Regions from separate parts of the Psychromonas ingrahamii 37 genome, predicted to be linked through region 4. Evidence: predicted binding sites of a transcription regulator. Region 4 holds the regulator's gene; each other region holds the start of a gene.
What was found. The regulator LexA, encoded in region 4, represses DNA repair genes until DNA is damaged. The targets are predictions, from matches to a motif close to TACTGTATNNNNATACAGTA.
Positions count from the first base shown of each region.

Region 1 (4,166 bases), 2.0 Mb from region 4:
GTTCATTATTTTTTAGCATCCCAAATTAAACGCGTATCAAAACTGTTTGCAGCAAAGAGGGTGGTTAACACCACTATAGTGAATGAAGAGGCCGCTATTCCCGGATAAACAGAGAGTAACTGCCCTTTATCAAATACCGCCACCATAATTGAAATAACAAAAAGATCTAATATTGACCATTTTCCTATCCAATCCACTGTCTTAAATATCCAAAGTTGTTTTTTATGGCTAAAGCGCCATCGGTATTGTATGGCAAGCAGGATAAAAGTTAATGCCATTATTTTAAAAATAGGGACCACTATTGAAGCAATAAAAACGACAATTGCAATCGTTAGCATATCACTTTCAATTAAGCTTAATATCCCGGAGAAAATAGTATCGGGGTAAAGTATATTATTTTTTAATAAATAAGTAATAGGGTATAAATTAGCGGGAAAAATAAAGATGGCGGAGGTTATTAAAAATGCCCAGGTTTTTTGCAAACTGTTTTTGTTGCGCACAGAAATAGGGCTTAAACAGACAGGGCAGCGGGTCTGCTCTGTTTTATAGGGCGAGTGATTTCCGCAAACTTTACAAAGTTGCAGCCCCTGTTTAAAACCTGTTTGTCCTGCTATTGGATTACTTGCCATTGATATAACGCTCCCAATAAGCATGATTGCTATAATTACTGATAATCGTCATATCAAGTAGCAGCAGGGTAATAAAAAAATAGACACCAGAGCCAAAATATAAATCTGCATAATTCATCAATTTAAAAATAGCGACTATTAAGCTAATCATATAGACCTCCAGCATTGACCAATGAATCAAAGAGTGCGTGATATATAACACTTTTGGCATATAGGTTGGGAAGTAATTATAGGTTAAGCATGCACTGCTAAAGGCAATACATGAAAGTAATAATGTGGGGGCTATGACAGCACAAAATAACACGGCAGCGGATACAACGGGTGCATTATCAAGCATCATTAACGCGCCCTGCAATAAATTTGTGTCCTCAGTAATCCCCAGTAAATTGACTGAAATTAACGGGAAATAAAAAGCCGGGACTATTACCAGTAATGCGGTTAAAGAGAGAGCAAGCAACACCGACGGCCTGCACTTGGTATTTTTATATATTGGACCCCCGCAACGGCAGCATTTAGCCACGTAGTTTACAGGCACGCGGGAAACATTTGAAACCATATCACAATGCCGGCAGATTATTGTTTTCATTGAATAAATTCATATTATTATTTAGTTAATGGGAAAGATAGCAAACAAACGTGTATTTAACAAAAATTTGCAATCTTAGCGTGATTTTAGTACTGTATAAAAATACATGAATAAGTTCACATTTTAAAGAGGCCGCCGTGACAATAATCATAAAATACATTGTAGAAAGAAAAGGGGTTGAAAAAATGACCTTTACCAGTAAAAAAGAAGCCGATGCATACGATAAAATGTTAGACAGTGCGGATCAACTCGCGGAATTTATTGGCGCTAGTACAATAACGCTTGATGATCAGCAATTGGAAGAGTTAGGTTTATACCTTGCCAGTAATAAAGAGGCTGTAATGAGTTTATTTAAAGGTAATAGCTTTACTCCCGAGGAGAAAGTAAAAAAAAATAACTAACAGATTCGGTTGGCAAAGGTTGTCATTCGCCCCTAACTTATCAGTATTTTAATCTTCAATGCAGCCCCTATTAAACGCTACTTTTCGAACCTTGGAAATTGGCGCTTTTAATGAGCGTTATATTCCTTTAAAATGCGCATCTTATTTATCAATTATACAAATGCTTTTTGGTTGGAAGCATCACTGTGAGGAAATACAGCATGCCCATTATTACTCTACCCGACGGTAATCAACGTCAATTCGATAACACTACCTCAATAATGGAAATCGCTGCCGATATCGGCCCCGGTCTTGCCAAAGCATGTATTGCCGGACGTGTTGACGGTCAGTTAGTTGATGCATGTGATCCTATTGAGAAAGATGCTAATATTGCCATTATTACCGCAAAAGATGACCAAGGTTTAGAAATTTTACGTCACTCATGTGCGCATCTTTTAGGGCATGCCATTAAGCAGCTTTATCCTAATGCTAAGATGGCTATTGGTCCGACGATTGAAAATGGCTTTTATTACGATATTGATCTTGATGTCACGATCAATGATGATGAATTGGCAAAAATTGCTAAGCGTATGAACGAATTAGTGAAAACTAATTATACTGTGGTTAAAGAAAAAGTTTCGGTAGAAGAAGCAAAAGCGCTTTTCAAAGAGCGTGGTGAGAGCTATAAATTAGAGATTCTTGAAGGTATTCACCCTGATGATCGTCCCGGGTTATACCATCATGAAGAATATATTGATATGTGCCGAGGCCCACATGTGCCGGTAATGAAATTCTGTCAATATTTTAAACTGATGAAGGTCTCAGGCGCATATTGGCGCGGCAATTCAGATAATAAAATGTTACAACGAATTTATGGCACCGCTTGGGCTGACAAAAAACAACTTAATGCGTATTTAAAACGTCTTGAAGAAGCAGCCAAACGTGACCATCGTAAAATTGGTAAACAGTTAGACTTGTATCATATGCAGGAAGAAGCCCCAGGTATGGTTTTTTGGCATAGTAATGGCTGGACAATTTATCGAGAACTTGAAAAATATGTGCGTGAACAAACGGAAGCTTATGACTACCAAGAAGTAAAAGCGCCGCAAATACTGGATCGTGCTCTTTGGGAAAAATCGGGACATTGGGGTAAATACAAAGACAATATGTTCTGTACCAGCTCTGAAAATCGAGACTATGCGATTAAACCCATGAACTGCCCCGGACATTTACAAATCTTCAATCAGGGACTGAAATCGTATCGCGATTTGCCACTGCGCATGGCCGAGTTTGGCTCTTGTCACCGTAACGAGCCGTCCGGCTCATTACACGGTTTAATGCGTGTACGTGCTTTTACTCAGGATGATGCCCATATCTTCTGCACGGAAGAACAAATTCTTGACGAAGTATCTGCTTGTATTCAGATGGTATTTGAATGTTACAAAACCTTTGGTTTTGATGATATTGCTGTCAAACTATCTACCCGCCCAGATCAACGAGTGGGCGATGATGCGACTTGGGATAAGGCCGAAGCGGCTTTGGCTAATGCATTAACCACAAATAATATCAATTATGGTGTACTGCCGGGTGAAGGGGCTTTTTATGGGCCTAAAATCGAATTTACTTTATATGATTGTTTAGGTCGTGGGTGGCAATGTGGTACAATTCAACTAGATTTTTCAATGCCAGGTCGTTTAGACGCTTCTTTTGTTGGTGAAGATAATGAACGACATACACCGGTTATGATTCACCGAGCTATTTTAGGTTCTTTAGAACGTTTTATTGGTATTCTAACTGAAGAGTATGCTGGCGTTTATCCGACATGGTTATCACCAAAACAGGTGGTGGTGATGAATATTACCGATAAACAGTCTGCTTTTGTCGACGAAGTTGTAAATAAATTAAAAAAATCAGGCATTAGAGCCATTTCGGACTTGAGAAATGAGAAGATAGGCTTTAAAATCCGTGAGCATACATTAAAACGTGTTCCGTATTTACTTGTCATCGGTGATCAAGAAGTCGAAGCTGGTGAAGTTGCTGTAAGAACTCGTAAAGGTGATGATTTAGGTAAATTCAAAGTAGACGATTTTGCCGCTTATATTAAAGAAGAAATCATCACACGCCGTTAAATTTATTAGGAGGATTGGTTATAAAAGGTGCAAAAAAAGCCCCACAACAGGGCAATAAACATCGTTTGAATGATGAGATCACCGGGACTGAAGTGCGTCTCTCTGATTCAGAAGGCAAACCAGTTGGCGTCGTTTCACTGGAAGAAGCATTAAATATGGCAGTTGAATCTGATCTAGACTTAGTTGAGATCAGCCCAAATGCCGAGCCACCAGTTTGTCGCATCATGAATTATGGCAAATTTTTGTATGAAAAGACTAAATCCGTTAAAGAACAACGGAAAAATCAGAAACAGGTTCAGTTAAAGGAAATAAAATTCCGTCCTGGGACTGATATAGGCGATTATCAGGTAAAACTACGCAACCTGACTCGCTTTTTAGAAGAGGGTAACAAAGCCAAAGTAACACTGCGTTATCGTGGTCGTGAAATGGCACATCAATCATT
Region 1 covers NC_008709.1:2,700,082-2,704,247, reverse strand. Annotated here, with positions in the region: gene PING_RS11460 (MlaD family protein) at 1-6, opposite strand, end outside; gene PING_RS11455 (paraquat-inducible protein A) at 6-629, opposite strand; gene PING_RS11450 (paraquat-inducible protein A) at 619-1,215, opposite strand; gene PING_RS11445 (YebG family protein) at 1,353-1,616, shown strand; gene thrS (threonine--tRNA ligase) at 1,817-3,724, shown strand; gene infC (translation initiation factor IF-3) at 3,745-4,166, shown strand, end outside.
Region 1: the regulator LexA is predicted to act here: its motif matches at 1,306-1,325, upstream of PING_RS11445 (YebG family protein).

Region 2 (4,166 bases), 2.0 Mb from region 4:
ATGTAAAAAAAAATATGAAAACACCTAAAAGAATACAACCTCTTGTTGACGATGGTTTAGTTGATAAGGTATTACGCCAATTAATGAGTGGTAAAGAAGCAACTGTTTTTGTGGTGCAATGTGGTGAGCATGTGCGTTGCGCTAAAGTGTACAAGGAGGCAAGTAAACGTAGTTTTAAACAAGCCGTTTTATACAATGAAGGCCGCAAAGTACGCAACGGACGTCGCGCCCGTGCGATGGAAAAAGGGTCAAAGTTTGGACGTGGGGAACAGGAAAAACTTTGGCAGAATGCTGAAGTAGAAGCTTTATACAAATTATCCGATGCAGGCGTACGCGTACCGCAACCCTACGGCTGTTTTGAAGGTGTTTTATTAATGGATTTAATCACTGACGAAGAGGGGTTTGCCGCGCCACGTCTTAATGATGTCAGTATGCCCGAAGAGCAAGCATTAGATGACCATTTGGAAATTATGAATTATGTTGTTCGCATGTTGAATATTGGCATTATTCACGGTGACTTATCAGAATTTAATGTGTTAGTTGATGAGTGGGGACCTGTGATTATCGATTTACCTCAAGCCATTGACGCAGCCGGAAATAACAATGCCAAACGAATGTTATTTCGCGATGTTAATAATATGACCGCTTATTATGCACAATTTGCCCCGGCGCTGAAAGACAGCAAGTATGCCGAAGAAATCTGGGCCTTATATGAAGCAGGTGAGTTGAAAAATGATGTTGTGCTAACGGGCTTATTTGCTGAAAGCAATGAAATAACCGATGTCGATAATATTCTAAGTGAAATCAGCGCGGCACGTGAAGAGGAAGAAGATCGTATCGCCCGTATGCTTGAGGTTGAAGTATAACAGTTTAGTTGAGTCCCTTTGATAGGACGTTTACGCTATCGCTTTTAGGTTATGAAGATCCTAAAATCAAGTTATTGAAAAATGGTGATTATCTATTATTATCGCCATTTTTTTAAACAGATATCGGCTTAAGTTAATATTTCCCACCCCTGAAAGCTTCTCACTTTCTCAGGTTAACTTATCTTATTCCTGACCACTATTTTTTAATCGTCTTTATAATCACTGAGTGACAGGTTTGCAGCCGCATAAGCAGCCTCTTCTCTAACATTTTCCGGTAAATCTTTATTAGCCGCAATTCTGTCTAGAGTGTTAATTGCACAAGTAATCGCTTTTGGCACATAAGCGGCATTGCCGCTGCCGATAAGATTAATTAATTTTTTGGTTTTTTCACAGTAGTGGTACATATTAATGCTGCCTATTCGATAAAATTGTCAGCATTATAACCCCAAATTATTTGAATCTGAATCTGCATCTTCAAGTCGTTCGGGTATAACAAATTTTAGGACGTTGAGATTATTGTTTACAGTAAACAAAGCAGTTTGTTTTACTTGTCTGGCAATAACCCTGTAATTCAGCCTGTAGTGTTTTATCAATTTCACTTAACCAGGTTATAACGGTTGAATAGTTATTACTTTGCAGTGTGCTTTTAAGCAGCGTAAGTGAATCTTTTACCCTATGGGCATCAAGGGTGAGCACGCGACTTTTATGAATACCTGAGCGTTGTAAAAAACTAAAATTAGGCTTACCGGGAGGGGCGATAAATAATATCCAACGTTGATCCTGATCATTGTTCATATGTGCCAATAATGCGTGATAGTTGGCTAAATTATAACTGACATTGACGTGGTTTTTGCGGCTTAAGTGTAGTGATTTATTATTTTCTGATTTTATTTTATTTTTGGCTTGCATGCAGTTAGATAACATATAAACACCTGTATTTAAAAACACTGTATAAAACAACAGTAATGGTGATTGTGTTATTTTTCAAGTTTTTTATGCTGAAGTTGTGTTTTTTTTAAGCGCTGGCTGTGTTTGGAGAGAAAAAAGACATAAAAAAAGGTAACTAAAGTTACCTTTAAATACTGACAACAAAATTTTAGCAGCGTTACTTAATAAATAATATTAACTTTATTCGAGACAGTCTTGGCATTATCAACGGCTTCTTCAACTGTTTCACCACGTGCAATGGCGACACCTAAACGTCGCTGACCATTGATATCTGGTTTGGCAAATAGTCGAATTTGCGCACCGGCGACGCTGCCGAGTGCTTGATCTAGGTTGGTAAATTTAATATCATCGGATAGACCATTGCCTAAAATAACACTCGATGCGCAGGGGCCATATTGAATAATACGACCAATAGGAAAACCTAAAATGGCACGAACATGTAACGCAAATTCTGAAGCATCCTGTGAAACTAAGGTAACTAATCCGGTATCGTGCGGGCGAGGGGAGACTTCGCTAAAATAAACCTGATCGCCTTTGACAAAAAACTCCATACCAAATAAACCATATCCACCTAGTTCAGTGACTATTTTTTTGGCGATATTCTGTGCCTTCTGCAGCGCCACCGTTGACATTGCTTGTGGTTGCCAGGATTCGCGGTAATCACCATTTTCCTGACGATGACCAATAGGGTCACAGAAATGAGTACCATCAACGGCATTCACTGTTAATAGCGTGATTTCATAATCAAAGGGCACAAAACCCTCAATAATGATACGACCTTCACCACTACGACCGCCAACTTGAGAATAGGTCCATGCATTGTCTAAATCGGCAGCGCTTTTTACAATACTTTGGCCCTTACCTGAACTGCTCATAACGGGTTTAATCACACAAGGTTTGCCTATTTTCTCGATCGCAGATAAATATTCTTCTTTGCTGTCTGCAAATATATAGGGTGATGTTTTTATTCCTAAGGTTTCAGCAGCGAGGCGGCGAATACCTTCTCTGTCCATAGTCAATTTTGCGGCACGGGCTGTGGGTACTACATTAAAACCTTCTGCTTCTAAGGCAAGTAATGTATCCGTGGCGATGGCTTCTACTTCAGGGATAATAAAATCAGGCTTTTCGGCTCGAATAATTGTCGCTAATTTTTCGCCATCCAGCATACTAACAACATGGGATGAATGCGCGACTTGCATTGCAGGCGCATTTTCATAACTATCTGCCGCAATCACTTCAATACCAAAGCGTTGCAGTTCAATTGCCACTTCTTTACCCAGTTCTCCAGATCCTAAAAGAAGGGCTTTTGTCGCACTATTAGCCTTTGCACTGCCAAAAATTGAAACACTCATATTATTCGACTCATTGAAAATTTTAAGGGATTGTAAGCGAAGATATTAACAGATTTTTTCATTTTTTGAGGAACAAAGATAAAAAACCTTCGATATTTTTGAGAAGAATATCAAAGGTATTTAGGGGCTGTTGACCTTTCGTGTACATTTTTGCAGCAATTTGTGCGTGCTTTATACAAGGCAGAGCTTGCGCGGTGTAGTTATTCTACATAAGCAGGCTATAACGCAGTAAAAAGTGCCCACAAATGTTGCCCTTCGGGTTCATCTAAAAGCGTCCTGCGTTATTTGTCGTTTACATAGAATAACTATGTGAACGATGCATTCCTTGCTCAGAACACTTTTATATTGAAAAAAATTCGTACTCGAATGGTCAACAGACCCTCTTTTCAGGTGAGGCAGAGAGGCAATTTACCTGTAACCGAATGCTGTCTATTTTTTATTAAAGGCTTTGCTCGCCACCAAAAGCCGCTAGCACAGCCGGAATGAGCTGTTTAATTTCTCCCGTCATCAGGGCAAAGTCAGCATCGAAGCGAGCCGCAAAATCATCTTTATCGATATCTTCATTTTGTTCCTGCAATACATCGGCAAACTTAATGCGTTTAAGCGCAAATTCTTCGCCAATAATAAATGAGATACTGTCAGCCCAGCACAGGGCTAATTTAGTCACAAATTTATCAGCTGATAAATGGTTTTTTATTTCATCGGATAATAAGTCCTGCTGTTTACAGCGAATAATACCGCCACCTTCTAATGCCGAACATAATTCGGCCTCATCTTCTAATGCAAAGTTAGCGGGGATATTACCCTCGGTTAACCAATCGGTCATAATCACATCTGCCTGGTTTTTAAGCTGGATAGGGACAATGGGCAAACTGCCTAATGTTTTACGCAGTAATGAAATAAGCTCCTCGGCCTTACGGGTACTGGATGCGTCAACATATAACATATCTGATTCTGAATCGATCCAGGCAAAGGTTTGTGAAGTACGACTAAATGCCCG
Region 2 covers NC_008709.1:2,716,843-2,721,008, reverse strand. Annotated here, with positions in the region: gene PING_RS11525 (PA4780 family RIO1-like protein kinase) at 15-866, shown strand; gene PING_RS11520 (YaeP family protein) at 1,070-1,270, opposite strand; gene PING_RS11515 (SulA-like leucine-rich domain-containing protein) at 1,380-1,790, opposite strand; gene purT (formate-dependent phosphoribosylglycinamide formyltransferase) at 1,976-3,166, opposite strand; gene rdgC (recombination-associated protein RdgC) at 3,606-4,166, opposite strand, start outside.
Region 2: the regulator LexA is predicted to act here: its motif matches at 1,812-1,831, upstream of PING_RS11515 (SulA-like leucine-rich domain-containing protein).

Region 3 (4,166 bases), 1.0 Mb from region 4:
AGATTGATCCGCTGTGATGTAAGGCAGGTTGATATCTGTTTGTTGTGCACTTGACAGTTCAATTTTTGCTTTTTCAGCTGCTTCTTTAACACGTTGCATTGCAAGCGGATCATTGGTTAAATCAAAACCTTGTTGTGTTTTGAATTCAGCCACTAAAAAGTTGATTAAACGGTTATCAAAGTCTTCACCACCTAAGTGAGTATCACCATTTGTTGATAATACTTCGAAGGTTTTTTCGCCATCTACTTCATCAATTTCAATGATTGAGATATCAAAAGTACCACCACCTAGGTCGTATACAGCAATAACACTGTCGCCTTTAGAACTGTCGACACCGTATGCAAATGCAGCAGCCGTTGGCTCATTGATAATACGTTTAACTTCAAGACCCGCAATTCGACCAGCATCTTTAGTTGCTTGACGTTGCGCATCGTTGAAATATGCAGGTACAGTGATTACTGCGCCAGTCACTTTCTCGCCTAAATAGTCTTCAGCTGTTTTTTTCATTTTTTTCAAAACTTCAGCAGAGATTTGTGGCGGTGCCATTTTGTTGCCGTGCGCTTCTACCCATGCATCACCATTGTCAGCTTTAACAATTTTGTAAGGCATGATTTTGATATCACGTTGTACTTCTTCATCTTCATAACGACGACCGATTAAACGTTTAATCGCAAAAAGAGTATTTTGAGGGTTAGTGACCGACTGACGTTTTGCAGGTTGTCCAACTAAAGTTTCACCTTCAGTGTAAGCGATGATTGAAGGTGTTGTACGTTCACCTTCTGCATTTTCGATGATTTTTGCTACGCCACCAACAAGTACAGATACACATGAATTTGTTGTACCTAAATCAATACCGATTATTTTGCCCATTTTACTCTTCTCCAAACTTATTTATGTTTTGTGTTGTTTAGTAAGCAGACACAGTATTTAATTTCATTGTAAAATACTGTGCCACTTTAATTGTCTTATATATGAGGTACTATTTTTTACTTTCAAGGGCTAGCATCAAAAAAAATGTATTTTTATTATTTTTTATTACCCGTGAAAAAGCGCTTTGCAGCACTTTTCATTGACCAGCCAAAAAAGTATAATTAGTCCTCAGCCTTAGACACCATGACCATTGCCGGACGAATAACACGGCCATTTAATTCATACCCTTTTTGCATAACAGCAATAACTTGATTAGGCGCTACATCAGGGACTGCGCGCATGCTCATCGCTTGGTGTTTTTCAGGGTCAAAAGCTTCATCTTTTGGATCAATCACTTTTAAGCCAAACTTGTCGACTGTATCAAGCATAGATTTTAGTGTTAATTCAACGCCTTCAATCATAGGTTTTAGCGTTTCATCTTCTTTGTCGGCGTGGCTAATCGCCATTTCTAAACTGTCGATCACGGGTAATAAACCATCAGCAAATTTAACCAGTGCAAATTTGTGTGCTTTCTGAACATCTTGAGCGGCAATCCGACGTGCATTTACCACATCAGCTTGGGCACGGGCAACATCAGCCTGCTGATCGACAATCTGTTGCTCTGCAAGTGCTAATTTTTTATTCAGTACTTCAATCATATTTAAGTCTTCGTTAGAGGCTTCAGCCTCTTCTTGTGGTTGTGCAGATTCATCATTTTCAACTAGCTCGGCTTCAACTTCTTCTACTACAACTTGCTCAGCTTCAACTTGTTCTTCTGGAATAGTTTTTTTGTCTTCCGTCATGCTTTTATCCTAATCAATTAAAGATTTAAATTTTTATATACTCTATTATGGGGATTACAATTATAGTTTCAAGCCTGTTGTGAGGATATGAATAAATTATTCTCCTCTTTAGCGACCAATAAATCGTAACAAATTGACCTGAAAGAAAATAATTACTGCTAGAACATTATATCAGGTTATCCTTTAACTATAATATTAACTAATAAAGGAACTCTATGGGTGCCCAGCACGACAATTTAATTGAATTTAAAACGATTGGTTTGATTGCCAAAACTCAACATCCCGATGCTAAACTGACATTATTAGCTTTATATCGTTTTTTGAAAGCTAAAGGCGTAAAGCTGGTCGTTGATCAGCGCATCGCCGATGAACTTCCTATGAATGGATTCGACCGCGCGGACTTGGTTGGTATCGGAAGCCGTTGTGATTTAGCGATAGTGATAGGTGGAGATGGTTACATGCTTGGCGCTGCCCGTGTATTGTCACGTTTTGACATTGCTGTTATTGGTGTAAACCGGGGTAACTTAGGCTTTTTAACGGATCTTGATCCGGATAATTTTGAGCAGCCATTAGAGCAAGTATTATTAGGTAATTACCAAATAGAAAAACGTTTTTTATTAGAAGCGCAAGTACATCGCCATGGCGATATGAAAAGCTCCAATACTGCAGTTAATGAAGCTGTTTTACATCCAGATAAAATTGCGCATATGCTTGAATTTGAAGTCTATGTAAACGATGACTTCATGTTGAATCAACGCGCTGACGGTCTAATTATTGCAACACCAACGGGTTCAACAGCATACTCTCTATCAGGGGGTGGCCCAATTTTAACGCCAAATTTAGATGCCATTAGTCTGTTACCTATGTTCCCCCATACATTAAATAGCCGCCCCATTGTTATTGACGCTAATAGTTGTGTGCGTTTGAAAATTGCACAATCGAATAAAAGTGAAATGCAAATAAGCTGTGACAGCCATGTAAATTTATCCGTTCTACCTGGGGATGAAATAATAATCAAAAAAAGCCAAGATCAATTAAAATTAGTTCACCCAAAAAACTATAACTATTTCCATGTCTTACAAAATAAATTGGGGTGGGGCAATAAGCTTTATTAACTGGTCAGAAAAAAATAGAAGAAAATTCAACACATCTCATCTTTACTGTTTAAAAAAACAGTATTAGACTGTGCAAATAAACAGTGTTAATACTCAGTCTTTGGGATGTAAATTATGCTTAGCCACTTAACTATTCAACATTTTGCCATTGTTCAATTTTTAGAATTAGAATTTCACCAAGGCATGACGACCATCACAGGTGAAACCGGTGCTGGTAAATCCATTGCTATTGACGCGCTGGGTTTGTGCCTTGGTGATCGCGCCGATGCCAATATGATAAGGGTTGGCACTGAACAGGCTGAAGTGAATGCCCGTTTTACCTTAAATGATACCCCTCACGCAAAAAGCTGGTTAAAAAAAAACGATCTTGAAGATTCCCCAAGTGATAATGCGGAGTGTTTATTACGCCGAATTATTACCAAAGAAGGCCGTTCGCGCGCTTATATTAATGGCACCCCAGTCCCGCTCTCACAGCTTAAAAGTCTGGGACAATTACTGGTTAATATTCACGGTCAGCACGCCCACCAAAGCCTTCTGAAAAATGATATTCAACTTTCTGTTGTCGATGAATATGCAGGACATCATCTATTATTACAAAAAGTGAAAGATACCTATCAAGGCTGGCACTTCCTTAATAAGCAACTCAAGCAGCAACAACTTAATCAGCAAGAAAAACAGGCTAGCAAACAGTTGCTTGAATACCAAATTGAAGAGTTAGATGCCTTTGCGCTCGCTGAAGATGAGTTTCAAGAGATAGAGCAGGAGCATAAACGTTTAGCCAATAGCGGTGCTTTATTAACCATGTGCCAAATTAGCCTTTCACAGTTAAGCGAAGGAGAAGAGTTTGATGCCTTGAGCCTATTGCGTAAAACGGTTTCTGCACTTGAGCATCAGGTAGATAACGATCCTTCACTAAGGGCTATTCTTGAAAGCTTACAGGAAGCCATTATCCCAATCGAAGATGCCAGTTATGAACTGCGTCATTTTAGTGACAACTTAGAACTTGATCCTGAACATTTCCAACAATTAGAAACGCGCATGAGTGAAGCGTTATCTTTAGCCCGTAAGCACCAAGTTCAACCTGAGTTTCTTTTCGAGCATCACCAAAAATTAAACAAAGAATACCAAGCGTTAAATGATTGTAATGCGCAAATAGAACAACTTATTATCGACTTAGAAGAGGCTGAACTCAATTATTTCCAGCAGGCAAATAAACTCAGTCAAAGCCGTTTTCGTTACAGTAAAAAGTTAAGTAAAAAGATCACCGCAAGTATCCAACAACTTAATATGGAAGAGGGAATATTCGAAGTATCCTTAACCCAAGCAAGTCGCAATACAT
Region 3 covers NC_008709.1:1,144,445-1,148,610, reverse strand. Annotated here, with positions in the region: gene dnaK (molecular chaperone DnaK) at 1-870, opposite strand, end outside; gene grpE (nucleotide exchange factor GrpE) at 1,092-1,712, opposite strand; gene nadK (NAD(+) kinase) at 1,928-2,827, shown strand; gene recN (DNA repair protein RecN) at 2,942-4,166, shown strand, end outside.
Region 3: the regulator LexA is predicted to act here: its motif matches at 2,871-2,890, upstream of recN (DNA repair protein RecN).

Region 4 (4,166 bases):
CTAATATTTGAAATCATCATCGGAAATGCAATTGCGAATATTTTCTGGTGGATAGTTAAATTGAAAAGGGGGGATTTTATCATGATAAAAATACTCAATTGTAAACACAGTGAGCGCTTTGCATAACTCATGCAAAGATAAAAACAGCTATCCGCATCACTCAGATTAAAATTATATCCATAAACTCAATGCTAGAAAGATAAACCACTTACCCAGTGGATTTGCTTTAATGCCAGTTTTTATACATTTGATGGATGTTTTCTACCATTAAGTCCATCTTCACACTGAAGATGCCTTCTGCATTTATTGTCGCTTGAAAAGAGGCGTGATGCTCACCTTTGGGATTAATTAATACAATTGAAGCACTGTGATCCACCAAATAATAGGGATCTCCCACTCCCTGGTCCACAATGCTGTAAATCAACCCTAAATTTTGTACAACAGGCCATAGCTGTTTGTGCGTACTCGTCACACCTATAAATTCGGAATTAAAGTAATGTACATATTCCGCTAATTCCTCGGCTTTATCACGGTTTGGATCAACCGAGACAAATACAATTTGTATATCGTCATAGGGTTGTGCTGTTAATTTTGGGTAAACACTATCAAGATGCGCTAAGGTCGTTGGACAGATATCAGGACAAAAAGTGTAACCAATAAAGAAAAGTGTCCATTTTCCTTGTAAATCTTGATTAGTAAAATGTTCACCTCCTGCCACATCAAAGGAAAAATCGATTAAACTTTTACCTTCTTTAAATAAAATTAAAGATTCATTCTGAGTTAAGTCATTTTTAAACTGTGCTCGTCCTAATAATAGAAAGAACAACAGAAAGAACGGCATTATAAAGAGTAATATTTTTTTCATTTCAATAACCCGTTAAATTAAAAATCATCTTATCTAAAGAGGGTAAATGTGCTCAATTCATACTACAGCCAGACTGTAAATAAAACAGCTGACATTACATCCAATCTGCTGTTCGAATGACACCAACGGCTATCCCTTCGATATCAAAAGATTGATATGCAAGGTCTATTTTAATCGGACCAAAATCATTGTTTTCTGCTTTTAATATCACCTGGCGGCCTTCTCGATAAAAACGTTTGACTGTTACATCATCTTCAACACGGGCGATGACCACTTGCCCGTTTTTGATATCTTGGGTTTTATGTACAGCCAGCAGATCACCATCCATAATACCGATATCTTTCATGCTTTCACCCTGCACTCGCAGTAAAAAATCAGCACTAGGGTGAAATAAAGCAGGATCAACATCATAATAGGTTTCAATATGCTGCTGAGCTAAAATCGGTTCACCTGCAGCGACTTGACCAATAAGAGGCAATCCGTCCTGGTGCGCTTTTTCATTATGTTGATGCTCACCCAAAAGACGGATTCCACGAGATGTGCCTGCTAAAATTTCAATCGCACCTTTACGCGCTAAAGCTTTAAGGTGCTCTTCTGCTGCATTAGCGCTTCGAAAACCAAGGATCTTAGCTAATTCAACTCGTGTAGGAGGCATTCCCGTCTTTAATATTTGATCTTTGATCACATCCAATACTTCATTTTGACGCTTGGTTAGCTCTTTCATTATTTAATCTCCACGCTAAATTTAACTGTAAACATGAACAGTGTATATTCATACATGGAGTTAATCTAGTTCCAAACAATATTTTTGAGTCAATCCATCACAAATAATTTTTTCCTGCTTTAAGCATCTCTACAAACGGCCATTAAAGCGCACTACAGTAGCACCAGAAGCATCTTTTGGCCCCAAAAAGGAGAGTGCCTGATTTATGTCAGGACTAAGTTTATTACTGCCTTTAACTGTTCCGACTAGCCGGTAAGCACCACCTTGCTGCAATAAGATATTAATGTTGCTGCTTAGCTGTTCTGATTCCTGCTGCAAAATAGCCACTGCATTACCCTTATCACAACTCAAATTAATGTTCATAGTGGTTAAATCTATTTTACCAAGATCACTGTTGATCCCAGCATTTTTCCAAACAAAAAAACCATCCAATGTATCGCAATAGGGTTCACCCTGTGATGCCTCTTTTATTACCAGGGTAATATCGCCCGATGCTTCAACAGGAATGGGTAAATCTGCATAGGAGAGCAATTCCTGAGCACTTAAATCAAGCAACACATTTTCAATCGCCAGCCCGGAAAGACCTAATTTAACAAAACCTTTTCCTGACATGGCATTCTGACCATTGTTAAATTTAACATTCAGTTTAATCTGCAAAGCAGCCAATGCGAACCAATCTACATCCCATGAGACGCGCTGCAGGTTAAGTTTTTTGTTATAGGATAATAACGCGGCTTCGCCCTGCCATGCAGAGCCGGAAACACCGGCAATCTGGAGCCCCGTGTTTTGAGGGATAAAACGCAATAATGCAGTTGCCGGTAAGGTGGCAAGCAACGCGACCAGATAAAAAGATACAAAGAATATAATAAACTTAATTTTCATGAAGATGGGATCTCTTTGGCAGAGTTAAAGGCATGATTTAATACCCAAGGGAAAGGCGAGTGACTTTAATATAACCTTCTTCATCTGCACGAGATATATCCGCATTGAGAACCGACACTGAGTATTGCGAGCTTAATACGGAAACCCAGTTAATGAAACGGTCAAATTCAACATTACTTACCTGCACTTCAACTTGTTCATTGCGGTTTATAATACGGGAGAAAGTAATACCATTTTGTTGCGCACTGATGGTGACTATCTGGGTAACATTTTGGTTTTCACTCACAGCGGATCCTTGTCCTACACCCGCGCTAACTAAAAGAGTTGCGCGCTGTTGGGTGGTGGATAAGGTCTGCTGGGCTCGCTGTAATTGATTTTCACTATTATCAAGCCCGATAGACAGCGGCTGCCATATGCCCCAGTAAATAATGGCTATCAATATCAGCAATACAGAAACTAATGATAGTTGCTGCTCTCTTTCAGTAATACTTTCCCACCAGGTGTTAAGGCGCTCGACCATTATTTTTCCCTTCTTATTAGTACGTCACTAATACTTTCCCAACAAAAGTTAAACCACTCGACCATTATTTTTTCCTTCTTATTAGTACGTCACTAATACTTTTCCAACAAAAGTTAAAACGCTCTACCATTATTTTTTCCTTATCGTGAGCACGCCACTAACGCCCGACTTACTGTTATTTAACGCGCCTTGCTGTGCGCTTAAATGCTCAGGTAGTTCAGCTGCAAATGTTTCAAAGGCCTGAAAACTTGGCGCAGTCAGTGCCAGCTGCAGCTCCTGTTTTTTACTGTCAAACTTCAAGCTGGAAATTTCGAATTCTTTAAGAGACATAAGTGCAGGTGAAAGATCATCAAGAACAGTTAAAAAATCAAATTCCACACTACTCCCTTGAAGTTCTTTTAACATTGTATCGAGTTTATAATTGATACGCGCATATCTTAATTTACTTTCCCGAGGAAATGCTTGGCTATAGATAGTTTCGACCTGTTGCTGGATTAACTCGGTTTCAGCTTGAACTTGTAAGGTGTGGCTATAAATATTGAGCACTGATACGATAAAAAGCAGGACGCCAGCAGCAGCTGGAATTCGCCATTTTTTAATATATGGGCTCACTTCTTTTACGGGTTTAAATTCAGCGGTCAGAAAATTGACTGGGTTGTTTTTAGTCCCAATGGCTAACAACTCCATCGGTAACATGGCGTCATGACTCGACCACTCTGCAACTGAATCTTCAATAACAGGACTGTAACTTTCAATCCGTGGCACCAAATCCTCGTCAGCTGAATTCTTTAACTTGCTCTCTAAAATGGTGTTAAGCATAGAGTGATCACAACTCCAGGCGATATTTGCAGTTTCTCTTATTAACCACTGCTCTCCAAGCTTTATCGCCTGCCATTTGCCATCTTCAGGTAAGGGTAAAGTTAGCCCTTCAGGAATAAACTGTTTACAATTAATTTGTGCTTTTTCCAACCAGTCAATCCAGTCATACATTTTTTGTTTATCACAAATAGCCACATGCACAAGATGAGTCTCTTTGGCAATGACATTAAAATGCAGCTTTTCCACATCAGAGGCTAACTCCTCTTCAACTAAATACGGCAAAGCCTGTTGCATTTGACGATTAAAAGCACCTTTAATGACCACTTTTTTGATGCAGATATCCACACCCGGCAATA
Region 4 covers NC_008709.1:137,465-141,630, reverse strand. Annotated here, with positions in the region: gene PING_RS00620 (MATE family efflux transporter) at 1-20, opposite strand, end outside; gene PING_RS00615 (SCO family protein) at 227-865, opposite strand; gene lexA (transcriptional repressor LexA) at 960-1,589, opposite strand; gene PING_RS00605 (type II secretion system protein N) at 1,719-2,471, opposite strand; gene PING_RS00600 (type II secretion system protein M) at 2,509-2,991, opposite strand; gene gspL (type II secretion system protein GspL) at 3,121-4,166, opposite strand, start outside.